DNA from 4 places in the Rhizobium sp. R86522 genome. Region 2 is predicted to be linked to each of the others. Evidence: riboswitches for the same ligand, from Rfam matches in the RefSeq annotation. Region 2 holds a riboswitch; each other region holds the start of a gene.

Region 1 (3,902 bases), 460 kb from region 2:
TCGTCCAGATCCGTCCCGATGGCGGCAATGACTGCAGCGATCTGGCATCGGCAATCTCCCGCATGGAGGCCAATCGCGACATCCTGGCAGCAAGGCTTTCGGATCTGCGCGAAAGCCGCGTAGAAGATGCGCGCGCCGCCCTCGTCACAGCACTTGAGGCGAATGGTTGTGGGCCGGATCAAGCGGCTTATCCGGAAGAAGCAGAGCGTATCCCTTACCTCGACACGCTGGCGGAACCCTACCGTCCGGACCGGGCAGCCGAAGCCGCCTACTCAGCGCCGCCCCCGCCGATGAGCATGATGCCCAGCGGCAATGTCCGCACGCTGTGTGTGCGCACCTGCGATGGCGGTTTCTTCCCGATCTCGTCACAGACCTCGGCAATGAACTTCGGCCGCGATGCGGCGCAATGCCAGCAGATGTGTCCGGGCACGGAAACGGAGCTGTTTTTCCACGCGCCGGAGCGCAGCGAGACCGTGGACATGATCTCGGCAGTCAGCGGCCGCCCCTATCGCGATCTGCCCAATGCCTTCCTCTACCGCAACCGACGCAGCGACGCGGAACCCGCCTGCGCCTGCAACCTGCAGCAATACTACCAGCGCATGACGCCGCGTCCGGCCGTACCGGACTACCAGTCGTCCTTCATCGAAGTTGCACCGGGAAAACGGGAGGCTGCGTCAGCGACGGTGCCTGCCACGGAGCGCGTGCTGGATGAGGCCAGCCTCAACGTACGCCGCGTCGGCCCGGCCTTCCTCCCCTCCGACAAGGGCACGATCGACCTCAGGAACCCGGCGACGTCAGGTCCACAGCCGCTGCAGGAGTGATCGGCCGCTCCGCGATCTGCCCCCAGCTTTCCTCGAAGATCAAATCGTCGAGCGGCAATCGCTTGCGCCATCCCTTCACCTCGAGCTCCGGCGTCGCATAGAGTTCGTCGACATAGCCAAGGCAAAGATAACCGATGATCTGGATCCGCTCCGGGATCCCAAGGAGCGCCTTCACCTCGGCCTCGTGGAAGATGCTGACCCATCCAAGCCCGACCCCTTCCGCACGTGCTGCGAGCCAGAGATTCTGGATGGCGCAGACAGTCGAGAAGGCGTCCATCCTGACATCATGGGTGCGTCCGAGCACGACGGGTCCCGCACGATCGGGATCACAGGTGACGCAGATATTGAGCGGCGCCTTGCGGATGCCTTCCAGTTTCAGGGATCGATAGACGTCCCGCTGCTCAACCGGAAACATGGCCTCCGCCTCCTCGTTCGCCCGCAGAAACGCCTGCCAGATGGCCTCGCGCTTTCGAGCAGAGCGGATCAGCAGGAAACTCCAGGGCTGCATGAAGCCCACGGAGGGGGCGGCATGCGCCGCTTCGAGCAATCGCCGCACCAGATCATCCGGCAGCGGATCAGAGCGAAACTGGTCGCGGACGTCGCGTCGCGTGTGAATGGCTCGGTAGACGGCCTGTTTGTCCTGGTCGGCGAAGGGCGCCGTCCGGACGAGGAACTCGTTCGGTCTGTCGTGCATCGTAATCCCCACAATGCGCAACCACCCGCCGTCCACGCGGGAAAGGTCTATCTCGCCAGGCCGGTCTTCTGACTGGGCATCATCCAGGATGCGCGCCTTCCCGGATTGCTCCAGTGGCCGGGTTTCCCCTCGCGCATCATGTCCGCCTCACAGCGTTGGGCACGTGCCGGATTTTCGCCGGCTTCCCGATTCTCTCACCTAACGGCAAGCACCTGACGTCGGATCAATACCGCAAGAACCAGCCGCAGGACAGAGTGGAATGCGACAGGCTCAAGCCTCGACCGGGAAGTAGCGGACAAAGGCGAAAGCCGATCCGTCCGGCGCCCAGTTCGGCACATTGATCGAGCCCTGACCGCCGAAGAACTCGATGAGTGTTTCGACATTGCCGCCATCGGCGTCCATCAGCCGAAGTCGCACCTGCTTGTCGCGCGGATGACCTTCGACATCGGCATCGTAGGAGAGGAAGAGTATCTTCTTCCCATCCGGAGAGGGATGCGGGAACCAGTCACCATAACCGTCTGAGGTCAGCTGCTGCAGGTCGCTGCCATCGCTGCGCATGCGCCAGATCTGCATGGTGCCGGTACGGCTGGAGTTGAAATAGATCCACTGTCCATCAGGCGTGTAATCAGGGCCATCATTGTGCCCTTCGCCGTTCGTCAGCCGCCGCTCGGCCCCGCCCTTGGTCGAGATGGTATAGATATCGAAGGCGCCGTTGCGCTCGCCGCAATAGGCAAGCTCCTTACCGTCCGGCGACCAGCCGTGCCAGTAGGACGGCATTTTGTCGGTGACTTGGCGCGGCTCGTCGTCACCATCACCCAGCAGATAGATGCAGGACTTGCCGAAAAGCGTATGATCGGAAAACGCGATCGAGGCGCCATCGGGCGAGATCCCATGATCGTTGTTGAGCCGCACGGCAAAACCCGTGTCGATCAGCTCCGGTTCGGGATCGTCTTCGTCGAGCGGCAACGCATAAAGAAGACCATCGCCGTTGATGACCAGAAACTCGCCATCGCGCGACCAGTTGGGCGCCTCGACGAGGTCATCCGTCTGCCAGACGACCTCGCATTCACGGGTCGTCATATCGTAGATCTCGACCGAACTGCGCATCATGGTCTCCTTGGAAAAGTCAGTCTGCGGTCGAGCGATTTTCCATCGCCTGGCGCAGTTTGGCGAAGATCGCCCGGCCCGTCTGCTCAACATGAGCACTGCGCCATTCGGTGTAGAAACCCCAGATCAGGCTGACGTTCAGCGTGAGGAACCCGATGCCGAGCATCTTGTAGCTCCCGTCCCACAGGCCGTAGCAGCCAATCGCGATCGAGGGCAGGAAATAGGCGGCGCCCGAGAGCGTCCGGTACAGCCCGCTATCCTGATTGTCATGCGCTCCGACAGCAAAGATATAGCTGCGCTCCTCCGCCGTGAAATCAGGCAAAGCAGCCAAGGCATCGATATCCTCTATCGACACGCTCAGCGATCCCGGAACCGGTTCGTGATCGGATAGCGGCGATCACGTCCGAAGTTCTTCTTTGTGATCTTCACGCCCGGCGCCGACTGGCGACGCTTGTATTCGGCGAGATAGAGCAGATGCTCGACCCGGTGAACGGTCGCAATGTCATGGCCGCGCGCGACGATCTCATCGACACCCATCTCTTTTTCGACGAGGCATTCGAGAATGTCGTCAAGCACCGGATAGGGCGGCAGGGAGTCCTGGTCGGTCTGGTTCGGGCGCAGTTCCGCAGACGGCGCCTTCGACAGGATATTGGCAGGGATCACCTCGCCGGACGGACCAAGCGCACCGGGCGGCACGTTTTCGTTGCGCCAGGCCGAGAGCGCATAGACCTGCATCTTGTAGAGGTCCTTGATCGGATTGAAGCCGCCATTCATGTCGCCGTAGAGCGTGGCATAACCCACCGACATCTCGGACTTGTTGCCGGTCGTCACCACCATCGAGCCGAACTTGTTGGAGATCGCCATCAGGATCGTACCGCGCGTCCGGCTCTGCAGGTTCTCTTCGGTAATGCCGCTCTCGGTCCCCTCGAACATGTCGGAAAGTGACGAGAGGAAACCTTCGACCGGTTCCTGGATCGGCACGATGTCATAGTGGCAGCCCAGCGCCTTGGCGCAGGCCTCGGCATCGGAGAAGCTCTCCTGCGAGGTATAGCGGTAAGGCAGCATGATCGTGCGCACCCGCTCCTCGCCGAGCGCATCCACGGCGATCGCCGCACAGATGGCGGAATCGATGCCACCCGAAAGCCCGAGCACGACGCTCTTGAAGCCGTTCTTGTTAACATAATCGCGAAAGCCGAGCACGCAGGCGCGGTAGTCGGCCTCTTCCTTTTCCGGAATGCGCGACATCGGCCCCTGATCGCAACGCCAGCCATCCGCGGTCC
Region 2 (3,902 bases):
GGCGCTTGTCCAGGGACGGTCGAAATAGGTTTCGATGCGGGTGCCGACGGCCTGGATGACAAGGCGCATCGGCTTGCCCGGCACGTCGATGAAGCCCTTCAAACGCAGGATGTCATGCTTCTCGATAACAGGCTTCAGGCGGTCTATGAAATCGGAAGCGTCCTTGATCGCGCCGAGCTTCAGGACGAAGCTTTCGAACTCGTCGTGATCGTGGTGATGGTCGTGGTCTTCGCCCGAGGCATGCAGCGCCTCGTGCTCCATCTCGTGATGCGACTTGCGGTTTTCGATGTCGTCTTCTGTGCTTGCACCGATGCCGAGCAGGACGAGCGAGGGCACTTCGCCGTTCTTCGCCTCGATCATCGAAGGCTTACGGCTGGTGCGGCCCGTGACTTCCGCGCGCACGGCAGCGATACCGGCAGCGTCCAGGAGGTCGGCCTTGTTGAGGACGATGAGGTCGGCGCAGGTCAGCTGATCCTCGAAGAGTTCTTCGATCGGGCTTTCGTGATCGAGATTGTCGTCCTCGGCGCGCTGGGCGGCGACCGCGTCATGGTCGTCGGCAAAACGGCCAGCGGCGACGGCGGCACTATCGACCACGGTCACGACGCCATCGACGGTCACACGCGTGCGGATATCCGGCCAGTTGAAGGCAGCGACCAGCGGCTGCGGCAGCGCCAGACCCGAGGTCTCGATGACGATATGGTCAGGCTTCACGTCGCGCTCAAGCAGCTTCAGCATGGTCGGTACGAAGTCGTCGGCGACCGTGCAGCAGATGCAGCCATTGGTGAGTTCGATGATGTCATCTTCGGTGCAATTGTCGGCGCCGCAGCCCTTCAAGACATCACCGTCGACGCCGAGGTCGCCGAATTCGTTGATGATCAGCGCGATCTTCTTGCCGCCGGCATTCATCAGCATGTTACGGATGATGGTGGTCTTGCCTGCCCCCAAAAAGCCGGTGATGACGGTGGCGGGGATCTTTTGCTGCAACATGGTTCAACCCTTCATTTTCAACGGCAAACCCGCCGCGATAAAATAGACTTCAGCCGCCTCGGCGGCGATGGCTTGGTGGAGACGGCCGGCATGGTCGCGGAAGGCGCGGGCCATCTTGTTTTCGGGCACGATGCCGAGGCCGACTTCATTGGAGACGAAGATGACGGTGGCGTGGAGTTCTCCGAGGATTGCAGCGAGTTCGGCGCCATCCGCGTCGACGTCACGGCCTTCTTCCATCATCAGATTGGTGACCCAGAGCGTCAGGCAGTCGACGAGGATCACCCGCTCGGGCTTGTCGAGCGTCTTCAGTGCACCGACGAGATCCAGCGGCTCCTCATGCGTCGTCCAGCCGTCATCGGCACGGTCGGCCTTGTGGGTCTCGATGCGGGCGCGCATCTCGTCGTCCCAGGCGCGGCCCGTGGCCAGATAAACGCGATCTAGGCCGGTGTTGCGCGCCGTTGTTTCGGCGAAACGCGACTTGCCCGAGCGCGCACCGCCGAGAACGAGGATGGATGGGGAATTGGATGCGGTCATGGTGCGCCATGACCTTCGACCGCGCGCAGACGGCCAGCGGTGCATGCCTTCAGCATGCACAAGAAAACAATCGATGCCGCGTCCGCGCATGCGGACCGGCACCGGCGGGGCGCAAAGGACCCGCGGATGCAGAACGTCGCCACGACAACCTCCGTGCTGGCAACGGGGAGACCTCCCCAGTGTGGGCACCATGCCCGTGGATGGCAGGTCTCCTGGCTCGCAGGTCGTGATCCTCGAAAGGACCGTCGGGTTCTCCTCGCCTTCCCAGGGTTTGCGGCAACACGAAAGAGCGGACGATTCGTAGAAAAAGAGGCGTCCTGCCCCGGCTGATCGCGTTGCCACCCCAGTGGCTTTTCCGTCCTGCCGTTCTGGCGAGCCGGTCGCACCCTGCGACCCGTCACTCGTTCAACGACAAAGCGGATGGAGAACCCTCGCTGCAATACAGTCGCGGGGTCGGCTGCGTTCGGCGTGCCCGGTTGGGGTCCACGCCTTCGCATTCCCTTTTGCTCTCCGGACAACATCTCTGCCGTTCGGAAACCATCCATCATGAGGATTAGGCCGAGGTCGAAGCCGAGTCAATCACAGCTGCGGCGCAGAGCTGCGTCATTGCGCCCGAGGGCCGATCAAGGGCTCGTGGAGCAGTCCGGCGTGACGGCGGGGTCGCAATCCGGCCGCAGGCGAATGGCACCCACGGCTCCCTGTTCGACCGGCGTGCCCTGGCCGATGTCGGCAGCGCGACGCGCAGGCTGGGCCGGGGCTGCGGGCCGAGGTGTCTGCACGTCGGCGACCGGCGGCGCGGCCATTTCGCGCGGTGGCGGAGGAACAGCCGTCTCCGGCACAGCCATAACGGACGAGTTTTGCGGCGCCGCCTGCCGCACCACCGGGGCGGCGCGTGGCGATTCCACCCGAGCATTCGGCACGATCACCGGCGGTGGCTCCGAAGCGAGCCGCGTTGATATGGTTCGCGGCTGCTGGGCCTTGCGGACACGCGGCGTGGTCAGCGAGAAGGCAAAGCGGATGCGGGCCGCGAGTTCTTCGGCAAGCGCCTGACGGGCCCAGCGCGGGTCGTCGGTCGGGCCGTTCACCCTGAAGCTTCCCTTGGCGACCGGCTCGCCGGTTTCGACCGAAACAGCAGTCACGGTAAAGTCAGCCTGAGCGAGGCGGCGACGGGCGCCCTCCCCAAATCCAAGGCGATCGATTTTGACCAGAAGCACGACGCGCTCGGCACCCGCGGGCGGGCGCGTCGCCGCAATCGCGGCAGAGACGCGGCGATCGACGCTTTCAATGAGGTCGAGCGGGATGCGTGCATCGGCCATGACCGTCACGTTGCGGACGTAGTAAACCAACGGACGGTCAATGCTGCGCCCGAAAAAGACGGAGCAGGAAGCGAGCAGCAGGGCGAAGCCCATGGCGACGGCGATGCGAAGGCTGCGAGCGAACATAAGGACCCCGGACAGGTGATTCTGAACCTGCCCGAGAATTCGCCATTTATGGTTAGTGTAGAGTTAACTTGCTGCCTGAAGGACCGCGAAGAGTGACGCTGCCGATGCGAACTCGCCGTAACGGGCCTCACGACGCGCTTCGGCCTCGGCATCGGAACCCCAATGCTCGATCGTCCAGTCCTCGTCGAGATGGGCAAGCGACCAGACATCGTCCAGATCGAAGGCACCCTCGGCAAAGGCAAGTGTCAGCACAGCCGAACCCGTCAGCGTCGTCACCACGTTGAGGCAGGAGATCTGGAAGGGATCGCGGTAGCGCTCCAGCGCCCGAGCGTAGGCGCCGATTGCCTCCTGTGGCTGTTCCTGATGCATCACGCCTTCGACAAGGATGAAGCGCGCGCCGTGCGCAGTCGATATCCAAGCAAGCAAAGGATCCCAGCGAGCCGACTGACGGTCGATCAGTTCCTTCGGTCCGTCAGCGCGGTAGCAGAGCAGATCGGTGCCGGCGAAACGGACGATCTCGTGGAACACGTCGTCCAGGCTGTTCGAAACGGCATCGATGGCGGTATTCGCGAGTTTGGTGATCGGCATGGTCGCCGGGTCGATGAACTCGCCCTGCCCGGCCCATTCGGCAACCACGAGTTCTGCGGCCTCACGGTTCGGCAGCGTCAGCAGGTTCTTCGCCGGCGTCTTCACGGACTTTCCATCCAGCGTAATGGAGAAGCCGTCATCGCGGGCCTCGGTGCCGACGGCCTCGTAGAAGCGCTTCGGCAGCGGCCGCTTCATCTGGATCTGCGCCCGGCGCACCGGATCCTCATGGCTCGGCTCCGGAATGAAGGTGCCGAAAATGTCCTGGCTGAGTTCGTCGCGCATCAAGAGCTCCTAGTGGATATAGGCCAGAAGGTCGGCCGCACGCTCGACCACGGCATCGGCACCAGCCTT
Region 3 (3,902 bases), 2.0 Mb from region 2:
GCAGAGAGCCCCGCCGAGAGAAGGTTCTTGAGGTTGATGCCGCCAAGAATCCCGCCACCGACTGGATCGGCCGCGATTTCTTACTTGAGTGACAGGGGGGCGCCTTCCAGGTTCATGGCAACTGCCGTTGCGAGCATCTCGATATGCCCCAGTTCCTCCGCTGCTGTGTTCATCAGCAGGTCGCGAAACTTCGGGTTGCCCCGGGCGCCGCAGGCCTGGAAGAAATACTGCATGGCAACGCGGATTTCTCCTTCCACGCCTCCGATCGCCTGCTGTAGGGCGCGGGCAAACAGAGGGTCCGGGGTCTCAACTCGGACGGGATATTGCAGCTTGTTGTCGGTATAGAACATCGCATCTTTCCTCGTGTTTGACGGTTGCCTAAAAAGGACCCTACCGGCTTGTTCCTGATTTTCTGACCATCAGGAGTGGGGTTATTGGTCGTCGCGGGTCTTCAGCGAATCGCCGAGATTTCGCTTTTCCGGGTCCTGCAAATTTTCGCCCACGGCATCCCGGTCGACCTTGGGATTGTCCTTGGCCGGCAGATATCCCGTCGGTCGATTCTCCTGCGGTCCTTCCCAGCGGGGCGACTGATCCGTTGTTCCCGGCTTGCCATCTTTCGGTGCGTTCATGCCCATCTTGGGTCTCCTCTTCTTGAGCTCTCCGTGACCAACCGTCCCGCTTGCGAACAGTTCCCCAGGAACATTCCGGACGCCTTCAGGTTGTCCCGGAACAATTCGCGCAGACAGTGAGGTGATGATGGAAGAACGATCCAGTATCGGGAGCCGGCCGCGCATCGTGATCGTCGGCGCAGGTTTTGGAGGCCTTGCCTGCGCAAAGGCTCTGGCAGACGCAGAAGTCGACGTGACCGTGATCGACCGGCGCAATCACAATCTGTTTCAGCCATTGCTCTATCAGGTCGCGACGGCAGCGCTTTCGCCTGCGGATATCTCCGAGCCGATCCGCCGTACATTGGGACGATCGGACAACATCCACGTGCTGATGGGAGAGGTGGTGTCGATCGATACGGACGCCCGCGCAGTCTCTCTCGCCGATGGCGCAGCGATCTCCTACGACCGCCTCGTTCTCGCGACCGGCTCGCAGTACAATTATTTCGGCCATCAGGACTGGCAGAAACATGCACCGGGGCTGAAATCGATTCACGAAGCCCGCCAGATTCGTCACCGCCTCCTGCTCGCCTTCGAGCAGGCCGAGCGAAGCCAGGATGAGGCAGAGAAGCGCCGCCTGTTGACCAGCGTCGTCATCGGTGGCGGCCCGACCGGCGTCGAAATGGCCGGCGCCATTTCAGAACTCGGTCGATTCATGATTGATCGTGATTTCCGTAGCCTGCGACCAGAGCAACTTCACGTCGTCCTCGTCGAGGCCGGTCCGCGTATTCTGGCAACCTTCCCCGAAAATCTCTCGACCTATGCGGCCGACTATCTGCGCGACATCGGCGTGGATATCAGGCTGAACACGCCTGTCGAAGACGTGACTGCCGAGGGCGTTAAGGTCAAGGATGCTTTCCTGCCGGCGAGCTGCATCGTCTGGGGAGCCGGGGTCAAAGCATCGCCGGCCGCGGAATGGCTTGGCCTTTCGCCGGGCCCGGGCGGGCGCCTGCCGGTGGTGCGCGACCTCTCGGTTGATGGCATGGACGGGGTCTACGCCATCGGCGATACCGCGCTGGCTTTGGGAGAAAATGGCGAAGCATTGCCCGCGCTCGCACAGGTGGCCAAACAGCAGGGGACGTTCCTCGGCAAAGCGCTCAAGGCCAACCTCCTGAAAGGAGCGGCTGTGCCAGACTTCCGTTTCCGCAATCGCGGCAACACGGCGGTCATCGGAAGAAACGCAGCCATCTTCGATTTCGGCTCCTGGCAGCTCAAGGGCCGTCTCGCCTGGCTGCTCTGGGCCATCGTCCATGTCTATTTGCTGGTCAATTTCGAGAAACGCCTGCTTGTCAGTGTTCAGTGGATCTGGCGCTACACCACCCGGCAGAGAGGCGCGCGTCTGATCGATGAGAACTTCGTTGCCCCTGAGAGGTAATGACCTCCGTTGAGAATCTGAGGGCGGATGCGCTTTGAAGGTGGACAACCCGGATTCGGATCTATAGACGTAACGATATTACATAACGAAAAGATCCAGGCTTGACCGCCAGGGGCTGCAGGTCCTATGCAAGCAGTGACGGTTCCCCGCCGGATGACTCCGAGGGGATTAATAGGGAACACGGTGAGGACGACCCAATAGGGACCAAGACCGTGGCTGCCCCCGCAACTGTAAGCGGATTGCTGTCCATTCTCGCGGCGTGAAAGCGCCGGGCCACTGCGGGTCACCGTGGGAAGGCAAATGGAAAGCGCATATCCGCGAGCCAGGAGACCTGCCGTTAAGTGAAGAAAACGAAGCGGACGGGGTGTTCCGATGGATACGAACTGGCTTTTGCGCTGCGCCGTCTGGCGCGCCGACCACATGCCATTTTGCCTCCGGAGAAATCCTGCGGAGGACTGGCATGCATTTCCTTCCAGATCATGAAGCGCAGGGACGGGCGATCGGCCTTGGCCATGGCGTAACGCTCGGCGTTTCGTCGTTCGAGGGGGCACGCCCATGAGCTGTACCAGCAAGGGCTGCCCGATCCGGGTCACCGATATCGGCTGGGGACCGAAGCCATCCCAGTATTTGGTCCGAGGCGTTTCCTTCTCCCTCGATGCCGGCGACCGGCTGGCAATCGTCGGGCCGAACGGGGCTGGCAAGACCACGCTTCTTCGCTGCCTGTATCGCGGTGTTAGCCCGCTGGAGGGGCGCGTCGAGGTCGACGGCCAGGATATCTGGCAGATGAGTGCCCGCCAGCTTGCCCGTCGGGTGGCGGTCGTTCTGCAGGAAATGCCGGGCGACTTCCCGTTCACCGTCCGCGACGTAGTGATGATGGGGCGCGTTCCCTGGCGCGAAGGCCTTGCGGGCTGGAGCGAAGAAGACCGGGCCGAAGCAGAGCACGCGCTCGACCATCTCGATCTGCTGCGGCTGGCGAACCGGCAGTTCTCGACCTTGTCAGGAGGTGAGAAGCAGCGTGTCCTGGTGGCGCGTGCGCTGGCGCAGAAGCCTGAAATCCTCATACTCGACGAGCCGACCAACCATCTGGATATCCGCCACCAGCTCGAGATCCTCGATCTGCTCGGCGCTTTAAACCTGACGATCATCACCACGCTGCACGACATTAACCTCGCCGCCGAGTTTGCAACGCATATTGCCCTGATGCATGGCGGCCGGATGAATGCGTTCGGCCCACCGGAAGCTGTTCTGACCGAACAGGCCCTGTCCGGAACCTTCGGTGTCCTCGCCGCCCGTCAACAGGCGGAGGGCGCTCGATCCCATCGTTTTTCCTTTTCCCTTGCCTTGACCTGATTTTGAAAGGATCCGCCAACATGGCTTCCCGTCTTCTATTGTCTGCCACGCTCTTTGCTTCGGTCTTCTCCGCCTCCTCGGCATTTGCCTATCCTGTCACGGTCAAGAGCTGCGATCGCGAGGTCACGTTTGACGCACCTCCGGCGCGCGCGGTCTCCAACGACGTCAACCTGACCGAGATGATGCTGGCCTTGAAGCTGCAGGACCGCATGGTCGGCTACACCGGGATCTCCGGCTGGAAGACGCTGGATGCGGGGCTTCGGGAAGGCGTGAAGGAAATGCCGGAGCTTTCGCCGAAATACCCGACCAAGGAAGTGCTGCTGAACGCCGATGCCGATTTCTATTTTGCCGGCTGGAACTACGGCATGAAGGTCGGCGGCGAGGTGACGCCCGAAACGCTCGAGCCCTTCAAGATCAAGGTCTATGAACTCACCGAATCCTGCATCCATATCATGGCGAAGAACAAGCCGACGATGGACGACATGTTCATCGACCTGCTGAACCTCGGCAAG
Region 4 (3,902 bases), 900 kb from region 2:
GGGGCTCCGCCTTCACCGGCTGGAAGGCTTCCTCGTGATACTGTTTCATGTCGAAGCCTGCGCCTTCGAGCGCCTCGCGTACGGTCGCCATGAAGGGCGCTGGGCCGCAGCAAAAGACAGTGCGCTCCAGGAAGTCAGGCGCCAGAAGGGCGATCTTTGCCTTATCGATGCGACCCTTCAGGCCCGACCAGAGCTGGCCGCGGCCGAGCTGCTCGATGATGAAGCCGAGCTGGAAGTTCGGCATGTCGCGGGCCTTGGCCTCCAGCTCCCAGCGGAAGATGATGTCATCAGGCGAGCGCGCGCAGTTGAGGAAAGTGATGTCGCTGTCTGGCGCGCGGTCGCTGAGGTCGCGCGTCATCGACATCATCGGCGTCACACCGGAGCCGGCGGAAACGAAAAGGTATTTCTTGCCAGGGTGCTTGGCATAGGAGAAGTCGCCGAGCGGGCCGAAGGCCTTAAGCGCCATGCCGGGCTTCAGGTTGTCGAACATCCAGCGGGTGCCAATCGAGTCCTTCTGCGCCTTGACCGTCACGGCGACCGTATAGGGCCGCGAGGGGCTGGAGGAGAGCGTGTAGGTGCGCATCACCGGCTCTGGCCCGACGGGGATCTCGAGCGTGACGAACTGGCCGGGCAGATAACGGAACCAGAGGCCCGGCTTGTTCGGCTTGAAGGTGAAGGTCATCACGTCGGCGGCCTCAGGCGTGACGGCGACGCATTCCAAGAGATGCTCCCGGTCGGACCAGGGGCGCATCTCGTCGACATGGCGATACTGGGTGACGGCGATGTTCATGATCACGCCACCGCAGACAGGCGAGCCTTGTCGCCCTGCAGGCGGCCCGTCATGAAGTTGGAATACCACTCGACGAACTGCATGACGCCACCTTCGTGATCGACGGAATAGGGACCGGGCTCATAGGCCGGGGAACGTATGCCAAACGCGTTTTCCTCGACGATCGAGCGGTCCTGGTCGTTGGTCATGTTCCAGACATGGGTCAGCTCTTCCAAGTCGTAATCAACGCCTTCGACCGCGTCCTTGTTGACCAGCCAGGTGGTGGTGACGGCCGTCTCTTCGGCCGAAAGCGGCAGGACGCGGAAGGAGATCGCGTGGTCCCCGAGGATGTGGTTCCAGGTCGTCGGATAGTGGAAAAGCAGCATGGTGCCGATATGGCTGATCGGCACGTCTGCGGAGAGCGGCTTCTTCACGGCACGCTTGCCAGACATGGTGTAGCTCTCGGCATCCTCGATTAGCGGCATGCGGGCCGTGCGGAACTGGCCCGACGGGTCCATGCTGAAGGCGGACGGCAGGCCGGCGGCTTCGCAGCGCGCCCAGTGCTCGGAGATGAAGGGATCGTCACCCGCACCCTGGACGCCGGTTGCGGTCGGGGCTTCCGGATAGGTGCGGCAGAGCTCCGGATGGTTGCCGGCGCAGTGGTAGCATTCCCGGTTGTTTTCCCAGACGAGCTTCCAGTTACCCTTCTCGATGATCGTGTTCTTGTGGGCGACCTTGGCCTCCCAGAGGCGATGCGGACGCAGATAGGGTTCCAGCGAGGCGCGCATTGGCGCGAAATCGGGGGCTTCGTTGGCGAGGCAGACGAAGATGTAGCCGCCGACGCTTTCGCAATGGACGGTCTTCAGGCCGAATTCGGCCTTGTCGAAAGTCTCACCCATCTGGCGAGCGAAGACGAGCGATCCGTCGAGGTCATAGGTCCAGTTGTGATAGGGGCAGACGAGCTTCGCCGCGGCGCCCTTGTCCTTGGTGCAGACGCGGTGGCCGCGATGGCGACAGGTGTTGTGGAAGGCGCGGATGACCTGATCCTTGCCGCGGACGATGACGACAGGGTAATCGCCGATCTGGGCGGTGAAATAGTTGCCGGCGCGTGGGATCTCGCAGTCATGGCCGATGAACAGCCAATCGCGATACCAGATCTGCTCCATGTCGAGCTTGAAATAGTCCTGGTCGATGTAAAATGGCTGTTCGAGCGAGAAACCCTCGCGGCGGTTCTTCAGCTGGCGCAGCACGTTGGCCTGCAGATCCATGTCGTCCTCGTGTTTCAAAAACTCGGGGGAGATGAGAGCGCAGCCTGCCGTCGCCCTGGGAAGGCGGTGTGCATGGCTATCTCTGGTCGCCCTCCGCAACCTCAAATGTCCGTCTGCCAAGGCTGGTTTCCGGGCTCAGGAGTGGTCCATTTGCGGACCGCGTCGGCGCCTTCCCAGGGTTACCCCCAGTGGCCTTCTGCCAAAACGCATTCTCCACCACCGTTGCGGGGGCAGCGCCGGATTTTGACCGGCTTCCCGATTTCCTACCCTCCCTAGCAGGGCAGCACCTCGAGCTTGCCTGCATCTAATCACAGGCCGCGGGCCTCCGCTGCATTGCAGAACGACACGGCCCAAATCGTTTGCGACATCCCACAGACGACGACTAAGGGTGGCAAGGTCGGGAATTTCCCATTGTTTTCCGGGAGGTGCGGCGGCGGCGTTTCTCTGGCCGCTGAAATCATGGCGCAAACGGGCGATTTAAGGCAGTTGCATGGAACTGCACTGCGGCAAGCCTCGCGAAACCTCGCTGATGTAGAATACCATCAAATCATGATTAACCATGCTGCGTTAAGCTCAAGCAATCAGTCCGGGTACCGTCAGAGCGTCAAGATGCAGAAACTCAGATACTACGCGGCTCCCAAAGCGGAAACGCAAACGCCGCCCTCGTCAAAGGCAGTCCATACCGAGTTCCTGAGAACCGGTCGGATCTCGCGCAGCCGCGAGGACTGGCTGCCGGACGAGCGCCGGTATCTTTCCTATGAGGAAGTTGCGGCGCGGACCGGGCGGCGGCTGGAGCGGGCGGCCGAGACGACGCATGAGCGCATCAACGGCTTTCACCGTTCGATCAAGTTCCCCAAAGTCATCTTCCACCGCACACTGAACAACAGCCCACATCTGGGCTACTGTCACGTGACGGCGGCGCGCACGAATTTCGCGCAGTATGCCGATGTCAAATGGGCCTTCTACATCGCCAATTTCTTTGCCGAACTCGGTGGGGAAGAGGTGTTCTTCGAGCAGATCAAGCAGAATTACGGACGGATGTATTTCGCCGTGGCGATCAAGCCGGAGGCGGAGGCCAAGGCGATGACCATCGACCGTTCGTTCCGCAACAACGGACTTTTATTCCAGACAGTGGATCCGAAAGAGGCGCTGCGGAACGTACTGATGCTCGGCGCACGAGACGCCGAGCTCAGGAAGATCATCGCAAAACTTTGAAAGTGGACTTCGACGCTCAGGCGCCGAAACCACCCACCGGCTTCTTCTTGTAGAGCAGCCAATCCTTCGACACATAGTCGCTTGCACCGTAGATCGTCACGGTGTCGCCGCCGGCTGCCTTGGAGGTGGCGAGCGCCTTTTCGGCGAAGTTGGTGAAGTCGAAGGCGTTCGGGGCCTGCTCGGAGAAGCAGATGCCGAAGGACATGCCTAGCTGGCCCATGCGGGCACCGGTCGACGAGCCAACGAAATTGGTGGCCTTGAGCTTGGCGCGAACGAGATCGACCACGCGGCTGATCTCTTCCTGGTCCGAAGTGTAAAGCAGCAGTCCGAAGCGGCCGGCATCGAAGCGGCAGGCGAGATCGCCACCGCCGGAGACGGCTTCCAGCACCTTGGCGACCTGCATCAGGAAACGCTCGGCAACGGCCGGGCCCATCTGCTCCTGGATGCGCGCATAGTCGTCGATTTCGCCGATGGCGACACCGCAGAGTACCGGCATTTCCGGGTTCACATAGATCTTCGCGACCGCCTTGTTGAAGGCACGGCGGCTGGCAAGGCGGGTGACCGGATCAACGAATTTCGCGGCTTCGGCCTCTTCGGCCTCGCGCTGCAGGTCGGCAAGGGCTGCGGTCTTGTCGACCACGGCGCGCACG

What was found. A riboswitch is a leader RNA that binds a small molecule or an ion and turns the genes downstream of it on or off. The one in region 2 is predicted to bind cobalamin.
Region 1: linked by a shared signal. The riboswitch ahead of bluB (5,6-dimethylbenzimidazole synthase) and the one ahead of cobU (bifunctional adenosylcobinamide kinase/adenosylcobinamide-phosphate guanylyltransferase) in region 2 are both predicted to bind cobalamin.
Region 3: linked by a shared signal. The riboswitch ahead of SJY08_RS18440 (ABC transporter ATP-binding protein) and the one ahead of cobU (bifunctional adenosylcobinamide kinase/adenosylcobinamide-phosphate guanylyltransferase) in region 2 are both predicted to bind cobalamin.
Region 4: linked by a shared signal. The riboswitch ahead of SJY08_RS13135 (aromatic ring-hydroxylating dioxygenase subunit alpha) and the one ahead of cobU (bifunctional adenosylcobinamide kinase/adenosylcobinamide-phosphate guanylyltransferase) in region 2 are both predicted to bind cobalamin.

What each region holds. Positions count from the first base shown of each region.
Region 1 covers NZ_JAXHBX010000001.1:1,321,443-1,325,344, reverse strand. Annotated here, with positions in the region: gene SJY08_RS06295 (DUF2865 domain-containing protein) at 1-821, shown strand, start outside; gene bluB (5,6-dimethylbenzimidazole synthase) at 778-1,515, opposite strand; cobalamin riboswitch at 1,556-1,746, opposite strand; gene SJY08_RS06285 (hypothetical protein) at 1,786-2,622, opposite strand; gene SJY08_RS06280 (hypothetical protein) at 2,642-2,953, opposite strand; gene SJY08_RS06275 (NAD+ synthase) at 2,980-3,902, opposite strand, start outside.
Region 2 covers NZ_JAXHBX010000001.1:1,777,273-1,781,174, forward strand. Annotated here, with positions in the region: gene cobW (cobalamin biosynthesis protein CobW) at 1-987, opposite strand, end outside; gene cobU (bifunctional adenosylcobinamide kinase/adenosylcobinamide-phosphate guanylyltransferase) at 991-1,521, opposite strand; cobalamin riboswitch at 1,706-2,078, opposite strand; gene SJY08_RS08485 (hypothetical protein) at 2,145-2,963, opposite strand; gene SJY08_RS08490 (ATP12 family chaperone protein) at 3,027-3,833, opposite strand; gene SJY08_RS08495 (HAD-IA family hydrolase) at 3,843-3,902, opposite strand, start outside.
Region 3 covers NZ_JAXHBX010000001.1:3,798,191-3,802,092, reverse strand. Annotated here, with positions in the region: partial or broken gene SJY08_RS18455 (manganese catalase family protein) at 1-350, opposite strand, end outside; gene SJY08_RS18450 (hypothetical protein) at 432-635, opposite strand; gene SJY08_RS18445 (NAD(P)/FAD-dependent oxidoreductase) at 757-2,040, shown strand; cobalamin riboswitch at 2,163-2,394, shown strand; gene SJY08_RS18440 (ABC transporter ATP-binding protein) at 2,596-3,390, shown strand; gene SJY08_RS18435 (ABC transporter substrate-binding protein) at 3,411-3,902, shown strand, end outside.
Region 4 covers NZ_JAXHBX010000001.1:2,682,049-2,685,950, forward strand. Annotated here, with positions in the region: gene SJY08_RS13130 (2Fe-2S iron-sulfur cluster-binding protein) at 1-790, opposite strand, end outside; gene SJY08_RS13135 (aromatic ring-hydroxylating dioxygenase subunit alpha) at 793-2,037, opposite strand; cobalamin riboswitch at 2,140-2,343, opposite strand; gene SJY08_RS13140 (DUF6656 family protein) at 2,647-3,252, shown strand; gene SJY08_RS13145 (GGDEF domain-containing protein) at 3,269-3,902, opposite strand, start outside.